DNA from 2 places in the Arthrobacter sp. NQ4 genome. Region 1 is predicted to be linked to the other one. Evidence: riboswitches for the same ligand, from Rfam matches in the RefSeq annotation. Region 1 holds a riboswitch; the other holds the start of a gene.
What was found. A riboswitch is a leader RNA that binds a small molecule or an ion and turns the genes downstream of it on or off. The one in region 1 is predicted to bind cyclic di-AMP.
Positions count from the first base shown of each region.

Region 1 (6,990 bases):
AGCCACATCCCCTGGGATACGGTGTCGCCGAACGGGCTGCGGCTGTTGAATCCAGGATCGCCCACCGACCGCCGCCGCCAGCCGGCATGTACCTTCATGGAGGCCGTGGTGGACGGCGGGCGGTTGGCGGAGGTCAGGCTGGTGGAGGTCCGCCGCGACTGAGCCCGCGGAGCAGCTTGGCAGGGCGGCGGATTTCTGCCTAGGGTAGGAACCGTAAGCATGCTTAGTTTTAGTGGTTGCCCCGGCAGCCCGGGGCTGCTGCACCATCCGGGCGAAGAACCAGCCCGCGTCCAGCACGAACAGGAGTACCACCATGACTGACCAGTACACCTTCCGTAATCCCGTGACTGCCTACGAAAAGATCTCCCCGCCCAAGCAGCACCAGCCCGAGCCCGGACTCGATGCTGAGCTGGCGCCCAAGGCCGACCTCGGGGAAGAGACCTACCGCGGCACCGGGCGACTGGAAGGCCGCCGGGCCATCGTGACCGGCGCGGACTCGGGCATCGGGGCAGCAACGGCGATCGCTTTCGCACGGGAGGGCGCCGACGTCGTGCTTTCCTACCTGCCGCAGGAAGAGGAGGACGCCTCGCGCATTGCCGGACTCATTGAGGCCGCGGGCCGCAAGGCCGTCAAGGTACCCGGCGACCTGAAGGACTCCGCCGTGTGCCGGGAACTGGTGGACACGGCGGTGGCCGTGCTGGGCGGGGTTGACATCCTGGTCAACAACGCCGGAAAACAGGTTGCGCAGGAGGACCTGCAGGACATCAGCGACGAGCAGTTCGACCACACGCTGAAGACCAACGTCTATGCCATGTTCTGGGTGACCAAGGCCGCCGTGCCGCACATGCCGGCGGGCTCAACCATCATCAACACCACGTCGATCCAGGCCTACAACCCGTCCCCCACGCTGGTGGACTACGCCACCACCAAGGCCAGCATCAACAACTTCACCAAGGGCCTGGCCCAGCAGCTGGCGCCCAAGGGAATCCGGGTAAACGCGGTGGCCCCGGGGCCCATCTGGACGCCCCTGCAGGTCAGCAGCGGCCAGCCCAAGGAGGAACTGCCCGAGTTTGGCCAGTCCACTCCCCTGGGCCGCGCGGGCCAGCCCGCCGAGCTTGCCCCCGCCTATGTCTTCCTGGCCTCGCCCGAGTCCAGCTACGTCGTGGGCGAGACGCTCAACGTCAACGGCGGCAGCCCAACACCGTAGCGCGCCCCGGGCTCCCCGCAGCAGCGGGGCAGCCGCCGGAGGTCAGCCGGCCGCGTCCTGGCCGGCCAGGAGCTCGTCCGTGGCCGGGTCCGGTTCCCCGTTGAAGAACTGGGCGAGGACGGTCTTGAACACTGTTTCTCCGGGCGCCGCCCGGAGGAACAGTGTCATGCTGGAGCGGAGTTTCCTGGCGTCGATACCGCCGAAAATGTCTTCGGCCGACCGGTCGGCGTGGTTTGCCAGGACCAGCGCGCACTCCAGGAGCCGCGGACCCAGCACCTCGTGGTCCAGGTAGGCGCGGGCCTCCGCCAGCGAGGAAATGGCGTACTTGCGGGACGTGTCGCTCTGTCCCAGCCCGGCAATCTGCGGGAAGACAAACCACATCCAGTGCCCGGACTTCCTGCCGACCTGCAGCTCGCCCAGCGCCTGCTCATAGGTTCCGCCGGTGTTTTGGGCGGCAACAAAACGCTCAAGGTCAAACGGTTCATTCATGTGGATCTCCTCGGTACGTTTCAAATGGACAAGTCTTTTTCAAGGGCGCCGGCCGCCTCACGCAGCTGGGGGTCCGGGTCTTCCCGCCACCGCGCCAGGACAACGCCTGCCCGCTGCCGCTCGCGCTTCCCCAGCCCCGCCAGCAACGGGACCAGGACGTCGGTAAGAAGGGGCCCGGTCAGGTCGGCCGCCTGCGCGGAGCGAAGGAAGCCCTCCAGCCGGGTCAGGTCAGAGTGACGGAGCAGCCGCACCCGTGACTGCAGCAGCACCACCGCTGCCAGGCGGCGCTCGAACACCGGCCGGGAACCGGGCCGCGGCTGACCCCACAGGGCGGACGCCAGCATGACCGTGCCGTCATGGTCCAGGTCCTTGAACTTCCGCAGCGCATCACGCACGGTCCCGCGGACGGCCCCCACGGACGAACCATAAGAGGCCAGTACCCCGCCCAGCCGGGCCCCGACGTCGTCCGCCCGGTACCAGGCGCCCTCGTTTTGGAGGGTCCGGTCCACGAAATCCGCCGCCGCGGACACAACGTCCGCCGTGCCGGTCACCGCCCGCGCCCGGACGCCGCATGCCGGATGCAGTACGGGGTCCAGGGGCGGGCTTCCAGCCTGCCCTCGGCGATGGGCTCCCCGCAGACGGCGCAGGTGCCATAGGTCCCCGCCGCCAGCCGGGCAAGGGCCGCCTCAATCTGGTCCAGGCCCGCCGAACTCTGTTTCAGGAGCGCGGAGGCCTGTGAGAGTTCGAAGGCGATGGTGGCACCCTCGGGATCGTGCTCGTCGTCGACGTTGGAATCCTGGCGCGCCGAGTTTGCTGCCTCGATGTCCGCCCGCAGCGCCGGCAATAGTGCCAGGCGCCGCGCCCGCTCCTCTTCGAGCAGCGCACGGAACCGTTCGAAATCTGGCATGTTGACAGCCTAACGCGTCAGTCAGTACCAGTTCAGGGATACGGAGTGGTTCCAGGCCGCGCACGGGGAACCGTAGCGGTCGCGGATGTAGCCCAGGCCCCATTCGATCTGGGTGCGGTAGCTGGTGAGCCAGTCACCGCCGGCGCTGGCGTACTTCCCCGGGGGCAGGGCCTGCGGAATCCCATAGGCTCCGGAATAGGCGTTGGTGGCGGTGGTCAGCCAGTTGGACTCCTTGGTCCACAGCTGGGCCAGGCACAGGAACTGGTCCTGGCCCCACCCGTAGGCGGGCAGGCGTCCGGACGCGTAGCTTTTGGCCCCGGCGGGGTCGTTCACCGCACCGCCGGGAACAGAAGGCACGACGACGGCGGGAGGGCTTGGCGGGGCCGGTGCCGGGTCTTCCGGAGCGGGAGGGCCGGGGTTGCTGACGCCGGGATTGCTGACGGCGCCGGGGGCCGGACCGGGTTGGGCCGGATTGGCCTGGCCAGGGTCGGCAGCGGGTGCGGGCGCCTTTGGCTGCCGGGCTGCCACTGCGGCCGCCCTGGCTGCAGCCTCCGCCTGCCCGCGGGCCTGCTCCTCAGCGGCGGCACGTTTGGCCGCCTGGGCCGCCTCGTAGGCGGCCAGTGCGGCCTGGCCCTGGCGGTACTCACCCTCCATGGCCGCCGTCGTACCTTTCAGGGTGGCGAGCTGGGCGGTCAGCTCGCTGCCGTGCCGCTGCTCCTCTGCGACGCGCCGGGCCAGCGAATCCTGGGCGGAACGTGCGGCGTCCAGTTTTGCTTTCGCTTCCCCGGACAGGCGTTCCCGCTCGCTCCTGGCGGCTTTTTCCTGTTCGGTGAGGGCGGTGGCCGTCTTTTCGGCGGCGGCAGCATTGGCGACCAGGGTGGCAGTCTTGTCGCCCACGAGCTTGACCAGGTTGAGCCCCTGGACGCTGTTGGTTTCCAGGGCGTCCAGCGCGACGAAGAATCCTGCATTGGTACCGCCGGTCTTGTAGGACTGGACGGCCAGGGCACCGATGTCCTTCCGGTGCCGGGCCAGCTCCGCGTTGGCACGGGCAGCGTGGGCGGACAGGGTATCCAGGCGGGAGGTGGCTGCCTGCAGCGCGGCGTCTGCGGCGGCATAGTCGGCGGCCGAGCGCACGGCCATCCCGCCTGCTGCCTCCGAATCCGCCTCAAGGTCCGTCAGGAGTCCATTAATGGTGGCGATTTCTGCGGCTTTTGCCGCTTCGGACGATTTCGCCTCCTGCACGTCCGCCCAGGAGGGATACCCGCCGGGCGGTGGCGGCTCGTCGGCCGCCGCCGGCAGCATGGTGCCTGCGGCCAGGGCAAGGGCCAGGAGGCCTCCCTGCCAAGGGAGCCTCGCGATGGTCACGAACAGGGGCATAGTCCGGAAGCTTACCGCCGGATTCCCGCGCAACGCAGGCTGCTGTTTCCACATTGTTACCGTGCTCAACAGGAAAAGTATCAGCAGAGGTCCGCTCAGGAACGCCCTGGAATGTCCAGACGTTTGCGCAATGCGAGAGAAGAACCTCGTATGTTATCCAAATGTGACAATTGCGATGCACCTGGGTTATGGTCGACTGGTGTCCCTCTCAGACGGGACATTCCCGTCAGCATGCCGAGCCCTGCCGCTGATCATGGGATCCAACCGCTCCAGTTGGCAGGGACGGGGGAACCAAGTTTCCACGGCCATATTGTGGCCTAGGGGTTAAGTCGAATGCGCTTCCGCCTACCGCGGAGCCGCTTCCGGCCGGGTATCTCCAGCCCGAACCCGACAGCTCACCCCGCAGGCATGGGAGAGGCGATCAACCGTGTCAAAAAATTCCATTTCAGCCCGTCACCGCGCGACTCCGGCCCGCTCCATTGTGCTCGAGGGCCTCGCCGTAACAGCAAAATCCCAAGCCCGCTCGCTGGGCCGCCCGGCGCTCGCCGTTGCTGCAGCGTCCGGCATTGCCTTCGGAGTCGGCGCCCCGGCCCATGCAGGTGTATCCGGCCCGGACACCACTGAGCAGACCAGCGTCCAGGCCACCTCGGCACCCGCTGCCCCGGCCGCAGCCCCCGCTGCAGCAGCAGGCAACGTCCACACCGTCGTTTCCGGCGACACCCTTGGCGCCATCGCTTCAGCCTACGGCGTCAGCCTCAATGACGTGCTGTCCGCCAACGGCCTGGGACTGTCCTCGATCATCTACCCGGGCGACCAGATCCAGATTCCGGGCGCAGGCTACACCGCAGCCCCGGCGCCGGCCCCTGCAGCAGCACCCGTGCAGGCCGCAGCCGCCACCGCTCCGGCGAACACCGGCATGAACATGTCTTACGCCTCGGCAACCCCCGTGGCATCAACCACCGGCACCGGCTCCGGCGCAGCGATCCTCGCCTCGGCCTACGGCCAGCTGGGCGTCAAGCAGGATTGCACCGCCATGGTCGAGAAGGCGCTGCGTTCCGTCGGCAAGTCCGTGGGCGACCTGGCCCCCACCCAGTTCTTCCAGTACGGCACCGTTGTAGGCGCTCCCGCCCCCGGCGACCTGATCATCACCTCCGGCCACGTGGGCGTTTACGCAGGCAACGGCCAGGTTGTCAGCGGCGGCGTCAACGGCTTCGACACGCAGGTGCACTCCATCAGCTGGCTCGGCGGCTACTCCGCTGTGCGCGTAGCCTAGTCTTCGCACTGTCCGGTGCCCTTGGCGGCCCCGGACGAAGCAGGAGGGTGGCAGCCGGGAATACCGGTTGCCACCCTCCTGTCGTTTTGCCCCCGCGGCCCGCTGCGGTCAGGTGCCGCAGAAGGTCATGTAGCTGCCGAAGTCGTCGGGCGCCCCCTGCAGGTAGCGTTCCAGGCCGGGCCGCTCGGTGAAGGGGGCGCTGACCGCCTCCAGCAGTTGCTGCAGTGGAGCCAGGTTTCCGGCGGTGGCAGCGGACAGCGCCTCTTCCACCAGGTGGTTCCGCGGAATGTAGGCCGGGTTCACGCTGTCCATCAGCTCCGGGTCAGGTTGCAGCGCCTGCCACCGGTCCAGCCAGGCATCGAGGGCGGCCAGGTCGAGGACCATGCCGCGCACGGGACGAAGGTCCCCGCGGGCCGCTTTGCCCAGGTTGCGGAAGAACAGGGTGTAGTCCACGGGTCCGTCCTTAAGAAGGTCGAGGACATCATCCACCAGGGCCCCGGCGCCGTTTTCATCGACGCTGTCCAGTCCCAGCTTGGCCGTAATCCCGCGGGTCCATGCCTGGCTGTAGTGGCCCCGGAAACTGCCCAGGACCTCCACTGCCGGGGCCACGGCCTTCTCCTGGTCCTTGTCAATCAGCGGCAGCATGGCCTCGGCGAGCCGGGCCAGGTTCCATTCGGCCAGGACAGGCTGGTTGGCATAGGCATAGCGTCCGCCGACGTCAATGGAACTGTAAACGGCGGCCGGGTTGAAGGCATCCATGAACGCGCACGGGCCGTAGTCGATGGTTTCCCCGGAGATGGTCATGTTGTCCGTGTTCATGACCCCGTGTACGAAGCCAACGAGCATCCACCGGGCCACCAGCTCCGCCTGGGCGGAGACGACCGCCGCGAACAGCGCAAGGTAAGGGTTGTCGGCATCCGCCGCGAGGGGGTAGTGCCTGCCGATGGCGTGGTCCGCCAGCCGCTTCAGGAGGTCCATATTTTCGGTGGCGCGGGCGTACTGGAAGCTGCCGACGCGCAAATGGCTGCCCGCAACCCGCGCCAGGACGGCACCGGGCAGCATGTCATCGCGCCGGACCTGCCGGCCGGTGGCCACGACGGCGAGTGAACGGGTGGTGGGAATGTGCAGTGCGTGCATGGCCTCACTGACTATGTACTCACGCAGCATGGGCCCGACCACGGCACGGCCGTCCCCCGCGCGGGCGAAGGGCGTTCGCCCCGAACCTTTGAGATGGACGTCCAGGAGGCGGCCGGCCCGGTCAGTGACCTCGCCCAGCAGCAGGGCCCGTCCGTCGCCGAGCAGGGGCGAATACCCGCCAAACTGGTGTCCGGCGTACGCCTGCGCCACGGGTGTGGCACCGGCCGGCACATGGTTTCCCACAAGGAGCCGCACACCCTCGGGGCTGCGCAGGTACTGCGGGTCGAGGCCCAGGTCCGTTGCCAGTTTCCCGTTCAGGACGAGGAGCTCAGGGCTGGGCGCTTCCTCGGCCTGCCAGGGCACGGCGAGTTCCGCCAGTTCCCGGGCGAAACGGCCATCGAAAGTGACCGTGGATTCAGCTGCTGCCGTCATGGTTCAACCCTATCGCCGTTGTTGGGGCCGCAGCCTCTGCCGCTGGTTGCCGCCGCCGTGGGACGGGGATGCGGTCAAGGTCGTTGGCGGCGATCACGGTAACCCCCGGAGCCCGTGCCTGCGCCTGTTGTTCCAGCACGGAAACGTCGTCGCCGTACCGTGCGGAGA
Region 1 covers NZ_JARETC010000002.1:406,320-413,309, forward strand. Annotated here, with positions in the region: gene PUN51_RS05685 (metallophosphoesterase family protein) at 1-162, shown strand, start outside; gene PUN51_RS05690 (glucose 1-dehydrogenase) at 314-1,207, shown strand; gene PUN51_RS05695 (DUF1810 domain-containing protein) at 1,250-1,696, opposite strand; gene PUN51_RS05700 (DNA alkylation repair protein) at 1,717-2,247, opposite strand; gene PUN51_RS05705 (TraR/DksA family transcriptional regulator) at 2,244-2,603, opposite strand; gene PUN51_RS05710 (coiled-coil domain-containing protein) at 2,625-3,980, opposite strand; cyclic di-AMP (ydaO/yuaA leader) riboswitch at 4,233-4,404, shown strand; gene PUN51_RS05715 (C40 family peptidase) at 4,408-5,253, shown strand; gene PUN51_RS05720 (protein adenylyltransferase SelO) at 5,362-6,822, opposite strand; gene PUN51_RS05725 (ribonuclease Z) at 6,806-6,990, opposite strand, start outside.

Region 2 (6,990 bases), on a different contig from region 1:
CGGACGTCATGGCAGGGTGGCTGCTGGGCCTCACCTGGGTGGGCGTGGTGATCCTGGCCCACAGGCTGTTCCACCTGGTCCGCAGGCGGGAGCACGCCGGTGCGGCTCCGTCGTTCGACCGTCCGATCGTCCGTGACGTGGTGGCAGAGGAAGTGCACCACCACGGCGGGGACGGCAACGAGCATGCCCACGGCAGCCACAACAAGGACACCGCCGGATGATAGTTTTGGGGGATGCGTACTCTCGTTGTTGACCACCCCCTGGTCGCCCACAAGCTCACCGTCCTGCGGGACAAGAACACGCCGTCGCCGGTCTTCCGCCAGCTGACGGAAGAGCTGGTGACCCTGCTGGCCTACGAAGCCACGCGGGAGGTCCGCACGGAGCCCGTCACCATCGAAACCCCCGTCAGCACCACCATTGGCACGGCGTTCACCAAGCCCACCCCGCTGGTAGTCCCCATCCTGCGCGCAGGCCTGGGCATGCTGGAGGGCATGACCAAGCTGGTCCCCACCGCCGAGGTTGGCTTCCTGGGCATGGCCCGGGACGAGGAGACGCTGGACATCATCACCTACGCGGAGCGCCTGCCGGAGGACCTGACCGGCCGCCAGGTATTCGTCCTGGACCCCATGCTGGCCACCGGCGGCACTCTGCGCGAGGCCATCAAGTTCCTCTTCAAGCGGGGCGCGTCCGACGTCACCTGCATCTGCCTGCTGGCGGCCCCGGAGGGCCTGGCCAAGCTGGAGGAGGAACTGGGCGACGCGAACGTGCACATCGTCCTGGCCTCCATCGACGAGAAGCTCAACGAGAAGTCCTACATCGTTCCCGGCCTGGGCGATGCCGGCGACCGCCTGTACGGCATCGCAGGGTAGCCTTCCCCCTTTTCCGGCAGGATCACCGCCGCTAGCCTGTGCGGATGGACTGGAAACTCGAACTTGTCTTTGTCCCCGTGTCCGACGTCGACCGCGCCAAGGATTTCTACGTCAACAGGGTGGGCTTCAACGCCGACTATGACGAGCGGCCTTCGGACGACATCCGCTTTGTGCAGCTGACGCCGCCCGGATCCGCCTGCTCCATCTGTTTGGGGGAGGGGCTGGTGGACGCAACTCCGGGCACGGGGTCAAACCTGCAGCTGGTGGTGGACGACATCCAGGCCGCACACGACCACCTGAAGAACAACGGTGTGGACGTCAGTGATATCGAAGTGCTGCCGTGGGGCCACTTCGTGTACTTCGCCGATCCGGACGGCAACAAGTGGTCCGTCCAGTACATCCCGTGGCGGAACGCCGGGCCGGACGCAACCGAAAGCACCGCAATCACAGGCTCCGCAACCCCAACCACCGCGACCCTAACGTCCGCACCATAGGGCACTGCAGCTCAACCCGGGGTTAAGACAGCCTGGGGTTAAAACACCACTGCCCGCATCCGTTTGGATGCGGGCAGTGGTGATGCTGCAATGCTCTGTTGTGCCCCTGCCCAAGGCGTACGACGGCGGAGAGCAGGGACGCGCCGTCGGCCGCGGTCAATGCAGGGCAGGCTCCGCGGAGGGTGGTCCTTCGACGCGCAGCCGCAGGGGAGCGGTGCCTAGTACCAGTTGTGCGCCAGGTGGAAGTTGAGCGCACCGCACGGGGAGGCATAGCTCTTCTTGATGTAATCCAGGCCCCAGTTGATCTGGGTGCGGTAGTTGGTGAGGTAGTCCGCGCCGGAGCTGGCCATCTTCTCGGCCGGGAGGGATTGGACGATTCCGTACGCCCCGCTGCTGGGATTGGTGGCCGTGGTGGTCCAGTCGGATTCCTTGGTCCACAGGGTCTGCAGGCACTGCATCTGGTCCGGTCCCCAGCCGAATGTGGCCAGCTGGCTGGCGGCGTAGGCCTGGGCGCCAGCGGGGTCGTTGACCGCGACGGCGGGTGCCGGCTCAGGAGCCGGGGCGGGCTCGGGTGCAGGTGCCGGTGCAGGCGCTGGCGCGGCCGGCGCGGGGGCGGCGGGTGCCGGGGCCGCGGGAGCGGGCTCCGCCGCCTGGGGCGCCACTGCGATTGCGGCGGGAGCGGGGCTCTCCACCGGGTTGGAGCGGATCTCGCTCTTCTCGATGCTCATCTGGGCATCGGACGCTGCCTGGGTTGCCTGGGTCGATGACACCGGGGCCATGCTGCTGGTGGCCTGGCCGGCTGCGCCGACCCCAACCAGCACCGCGCAGGATACTGCGAGGATTCCGGCCCTGCGGCCGAGGGTGGTTTTCTTTGCCTGCTGCGTGGCCTTATGTTTAGCCTTGGCATGCAGGCGTGCTTCTGCCGTGTTTTTGGACATGATTGATCGCCTCTCACACCTGCGGAGTTAGCTGTCGGGTTCGGATGAGGGCATCCGGCCGTACGGAAAAATCACGTACTGGCTTAACCCCAAGGGCAATCATTGCCCGGGACGGTGGGTCCCCCGCCTCTGCCGTTGCTCAATCGGAAATCCGGGGAAGCGGCAGAGCTTGGCGTCAACCCGGGATATGCGGCCCGAACGGGGACCGCACCCAATCGACGGTACAGGAAGATTAAATGAAAGTCACATTTAGGTAACGGAAGTCACGGCCGGCAGCGCGTCGGGTTGTCTGACTGCGCCGGGAGTATCCCCGTAATGGACTGCCGGGCCCCCGGGCACCATTCACCCCGGGCACTCGCGTGCCAGAGCATCATGCAGCCCAAGGCCGGGTCCCCGGGGCGTCCTCCGCTAGTGGCCGGTCAGTTCGTAGACCGTAGTGCCGCCCATGATCTGCGACGTGAAATTGGCTGCCACCCACTCCGCGATCCGGGTGGCAGCGTCCGAACCGGTGGTGGAGCGCATGGCTCCGCCACCGATAAAGTAATGGATCTCTCCCCGGGCTACCAGGTCCTGGAACTGCGCCAACGTGGGGGAGGGGTCGGTGCCGTTGAAGCCGCCCACCGCCATGACCGGCAGCTCCGTTGCCAGTTGGTAACCTGCGGCGTTGTTGGAGCCCACCACGGCCGCGGCCCACGTGTAGCTTGAGGCGCTGCTCTTGAGCGCGGCGACCAGGTCAGCCGACGGCGTGGGGGCACCCAGGAGGCCACCCACGCCACCCCCGCGGCCACCCGCGAAGCCCGCGCCGCCCTGGGCGTTTGGCTGCCGGAAGCCCTGCCCCGCACTGCCCTGGTTGGTGTTCCCCTGTCCCGCAATACTTGAACCGCCGGTGCTGTTCGGGCCGGACCCGTTCCGGCTGTTCCGGACGCCGGCGGGAGCACCGCCCGGCCCAGCGCCGAAGCCGGCCGTGGGGCCGGCACTGACGATTGCCCCGCTGTGCGCTGTGGACGCCGTGGAGATGGAGTAGGCCAGCGGTCCGGCGAGCGACGCCGTGATGGCCAGGGCCGCCGTCGCCCGCTGCACCGAACGCATGCCCAGGAACTTGCTGAAGCCCGCTCCTGCTGCCCCGGCCAGCCCGCCTGCAAGGACCACCCAGCGCAGCCACGGACCGTAGGCCGAGGTGGTGCCCAGCAGGGAGAATGCCGTCAGGGCTGCCGCGGCCACTGCGGCCCCGAGCACGATTGCGGCGGCCGCCTGCTGCCTGTGCTGCCACAGCAGGACTGCGCCCAGGCCGGTCAGCCCGGCGATGCCCGGCGCCAGCGCCACGGCGTAGTAGGGGTGGATGATGCCCGCCATGAAGCTGAACACCAGGCCGGTCACCAGCACCCAGGAGCCCCAGACCAGCACGGACGCGCGCACCGGATCCGTCCGCGGTGCCCGCCGGCCGACCCACAGCAGGCCGGCCGCAAGGATCAGGGCGGAAGGCAGCAGCCAGGCGATCTGGCCACCGAACTCGTTGTTGAACATCCGGAACAGGCCCGGAACGCCCCAGCCGTTGCCGCCGCCCACGCTGCCCGTTTCGTCGCCCGTCAGCCTGCCCAGTCCGTTGTAGCCGAGGGTCAGCTCCAGGATGGAGTTGTCCTGCGAACCGCCGATGTAGGGCCGCATGCCGGCCGGCGTCAGCTGCACGGCCACGAGCCACCAGCCCGCGGAAACCACCATCGCCGCCCCGGCCGCGGCCAGCCGCAGCAGGCGCCGGCCCAGCCTGCCCGGCCCCGCAACCGCGTAGGCCACGGCAAAACCGGGAACCACCAGCAGGACCTGCAGTTGCTTGGCCAGGAACCCAAAGCCCAGGAACACCCCGGCCAGCAGGAACCAGCGCAACCGGTCCTCCTGGACCGCGCGGAGGACCGCGTACGCGGCCGCCGTCATGAGCAGCACCAGCAAGGCATCCGGGTTGTTGAACCGGAACATCAGCGTGGCAACCGGGGTGAGGGCCAACACCGCGGCTCCCAGCAAGCCCGCCCGGTGGGCAGTGGTGGCATCTCCGGTGGCATGCACCGCGGTCCGGCGCACGGACAGGTAGAGCAGCCAGGCGGCCGCTACGCCCATCAGCGCCTGCGGAACCAGGATGCTCCACGGGTTCAGCCCAAACAGCCGGACCGACAACCCCATGACCCACAGGGAGGCCGGCGGCTTGTCCACCGTGATGGAGTTGGCGGCGTCCGAGGAACCGAAGAACCAGGCCGTCCAGTCCTGCGAACCCGCCTGGGCCGCGGCGGAGTAGAAGGCGTTGGCCCAGCCGGACGCCCCGAGATTCCATAAGTACAGCGCCGCCGTGCCCGCCAGCACCGCTGCCAGTTCGAGGTTCCGCCGGCGGCCCAGGGGATCCCGGCTCCGGCTGCCGGGCCTGGTCCCCCGGGCCGTGGTGGCCCCGCCCCCTCCCGACGCATGATGCAGGCGGGCGCGCGTGGACCCGGTTGTTGGGCTTGAAGTCATGGAGCTGAAGTAGGGGCTGGCCATGGCGGGCTACTTGGCCAGGTCGTAGACAGTGGAATTGCCCACGGTCTGGGCCTGGAAGTTGGCCTGCACCCAGGCCGCCACCTCCGGGTTGCCGCCCCGGCCGCCCATCCCGCCACCCATGCCGCCGCCCTGGATGTAATATCCGATCTCACCCTTGGACACCATGTCCTGGAACTGGGCGAGCGTGGGGTATGGATCCCCGCCGTTCCAGCCGCCGAGCGCGATGACGTTGGTGTTCGTGGCAAGTTCCAGGCTTGCTGCCTGGCTGGCGCCGGAGACGATCGCGGACCACTTCGTGGTGGTGGAGGAGAGCAGCGCGGTCACTGCGGCATCGGCAGTTCCCTCACCGGGGCCGCCGGCCCCGCCGGGACCACCGGCGCCGTCGGCTGCGCCGCCCATTCCGTTTGCGGGGTCAAACCCGTTTGCGGGGTCAAACCTGTCGGTTCCGGTGGCGGCGTCCGTACCGCCGGTGCGGTCGCCGCGGAAACCAGCTGCCCGGTTCCCAAAGCCGCCTGCCGCCGAACCTGCAGGCCCCGACGTCGGAATGGAACCCGAATGCGCGGACGCTGCGGTGGCCACGGTCCAGGCACCCGCCCCGAGTCCTCCGGCCAGGAGGGATACGACGACGACGGCGGCAGCGCCCGCGCGCCGGAACCGTCCGGCGGTGCCGAGGCCGTCAACGCGGAGCAGCAGGCCGGCGGCGGCAAGGACGCCAAGGACGATGACGACGATGCGCAGCCAGGGGAGCCAGGACGCGTCGCGGCCCAGGAGGACAGCCGACCAGATGGAGGTGCCCAGGACCGTTGCGGCGAGGACAATCCTGGCAGGCCAGGACGCCCGGCCGCGCCAGAGTTCCACGGCACCGGTTCCCACCAGTGCCGCCATCGCCGGTGCCAGCGCCACAGAGTAGTAGGGGTGGACAATGCCGCTCATGAAGCTGAACACACCCGCGGTGACCAGGAGCCAGCCGCCCCACAGGATCAGCGACGCGCGGTCCATCGAGGTGCGGGCTTCCCGCCGGGTGAACCAGAGGCCGGCAACCAGCAGGACGAGGGCGGCGGGCAGCAGCCATGACACTTCGCCGCCAAAGCTCGTCCCGAACATCCGCAGCAGGCCAGCAGCCCCGCCGAATCCACTGTTGCCGCCGCCGAAACTGCCGCCGGGCCCGCCGGCCGCTCCGCCTGCTCCGCCGCCGGGCATGCCTTCACCCGAGCCGGTGATGCGGGCCAGGCCGTTGTAGCCGAAAGTCAGCTCCAGGAAGCTGTTGGTGGTGGACCCGGCCATATACGGGCGGGCTGAAGCCGGTGTCAGCTGGAAGAGGGCGATGTAGCTGCCGGCCACCACGATGATGCCTCCCAGTGCGCCCACGAGGTGTGCCAACCGGCGGCCGATCGGGGTAGGGGCGGCCCACAGGTAGGCCAGTCCCAGCGCCGGAACGACCAGGAAGCCCTGCAGCATCTTGGTGAGGAAAGCCAGTCCGATCACGGCTCCGGCCGCAACAAGCCACTTCCAGCCAGCCCGTTCGGTGGCCCGGATGGTGAAGTATGCCGCCAGCACCAGGCACAGGGTGAGCATGGCGTCGGGGTTGTTGAACTTGAACATGAGCGCAGCCACGGGCGTCAGCGCCAGCGCGGCGCCGGCCAGCAGGCCTGCGGCCGGTCCTGAGACCCTCTTGACCGCCAGGTAGAGGACGCCGACGGCGGCCACGCCCATGAGTGCCTCGGGCACCAGCATGCTGAGGGACGAGAATCCGAACATGCGGCCCGCCAGGGCTGGAATCCACAGTGCCGCCGGGGGCTTGTCCACCGTGATGGCGTTTCCGGCGTCGAGCGATCCGAAGAGGAACGCGGTCCAGTCCTTGGTGCCCGCCTGGATGGCGGCGGCGTAGAACGAGTTCCCGTAGCCGGTCGCTGCAAGGTTCCACAGGTACAGGACCGCCGTGGCCACCAGGAGCGCGGCGGCCGAGGGGCGCACCCAGCGCGGTTGGCTGCCGAACGCGTAGCGCGTCCAGCGCGGGGTGGGTTGTGGAGCTCCTGTGGCAGTGGCCGGCCCACCGGCGTTTGCGGGCAGCGGTGCGGCAGTTGAGCCGGCGCCTGCCGGTGAGATGGTGGAGGTCATGGTGCACCCGTTTCTGTGGAGGTGGTGGCGTGGGTTGTCTTGTTGGTGCCG
Region 2 covers NZ_JARETC010000005.1:81,618-88,607, reverse strand. Annotated here, with positions in the region: gene PUN51_RS10800 (phosphatase PAP2 family protein) at 1-221, shown strand, start outside; gene upp (uracil phosphoribosyltransferase) at 234-869, shown strand; gene PUN51_RS10790 (glyoxalase superfamily protein) at 914-1,363, shown strand; gene PUN51_RS10785 (hypothetical protein) at 1,582-2,301, opposite strand; cyclic di-AMP (ydaO/yuaA leader) riboswitch at 2,307-2,468, opposite strand; gene PUN51_RS10780 (ArnT family glycosyltransferase) at 2,710-4,821, opposite strand; gene PUN51_RS10775 (glycosyltransferase family 39 protein) at 4,828-6,939, opposite strand; gene PUN51_RS10770 (glycosyltransferase) at 6,936-6,990, opposite strand, start outside.
Region 2: it holds a riboswitch for cyclic di-AMP, as region 1 does, so the genes downstream of both, PUN51_RS10785 (hypothetical protein) here and PUN51_RS05715 (C40 family peptidase) in region 1, are expected to answer to the same signal.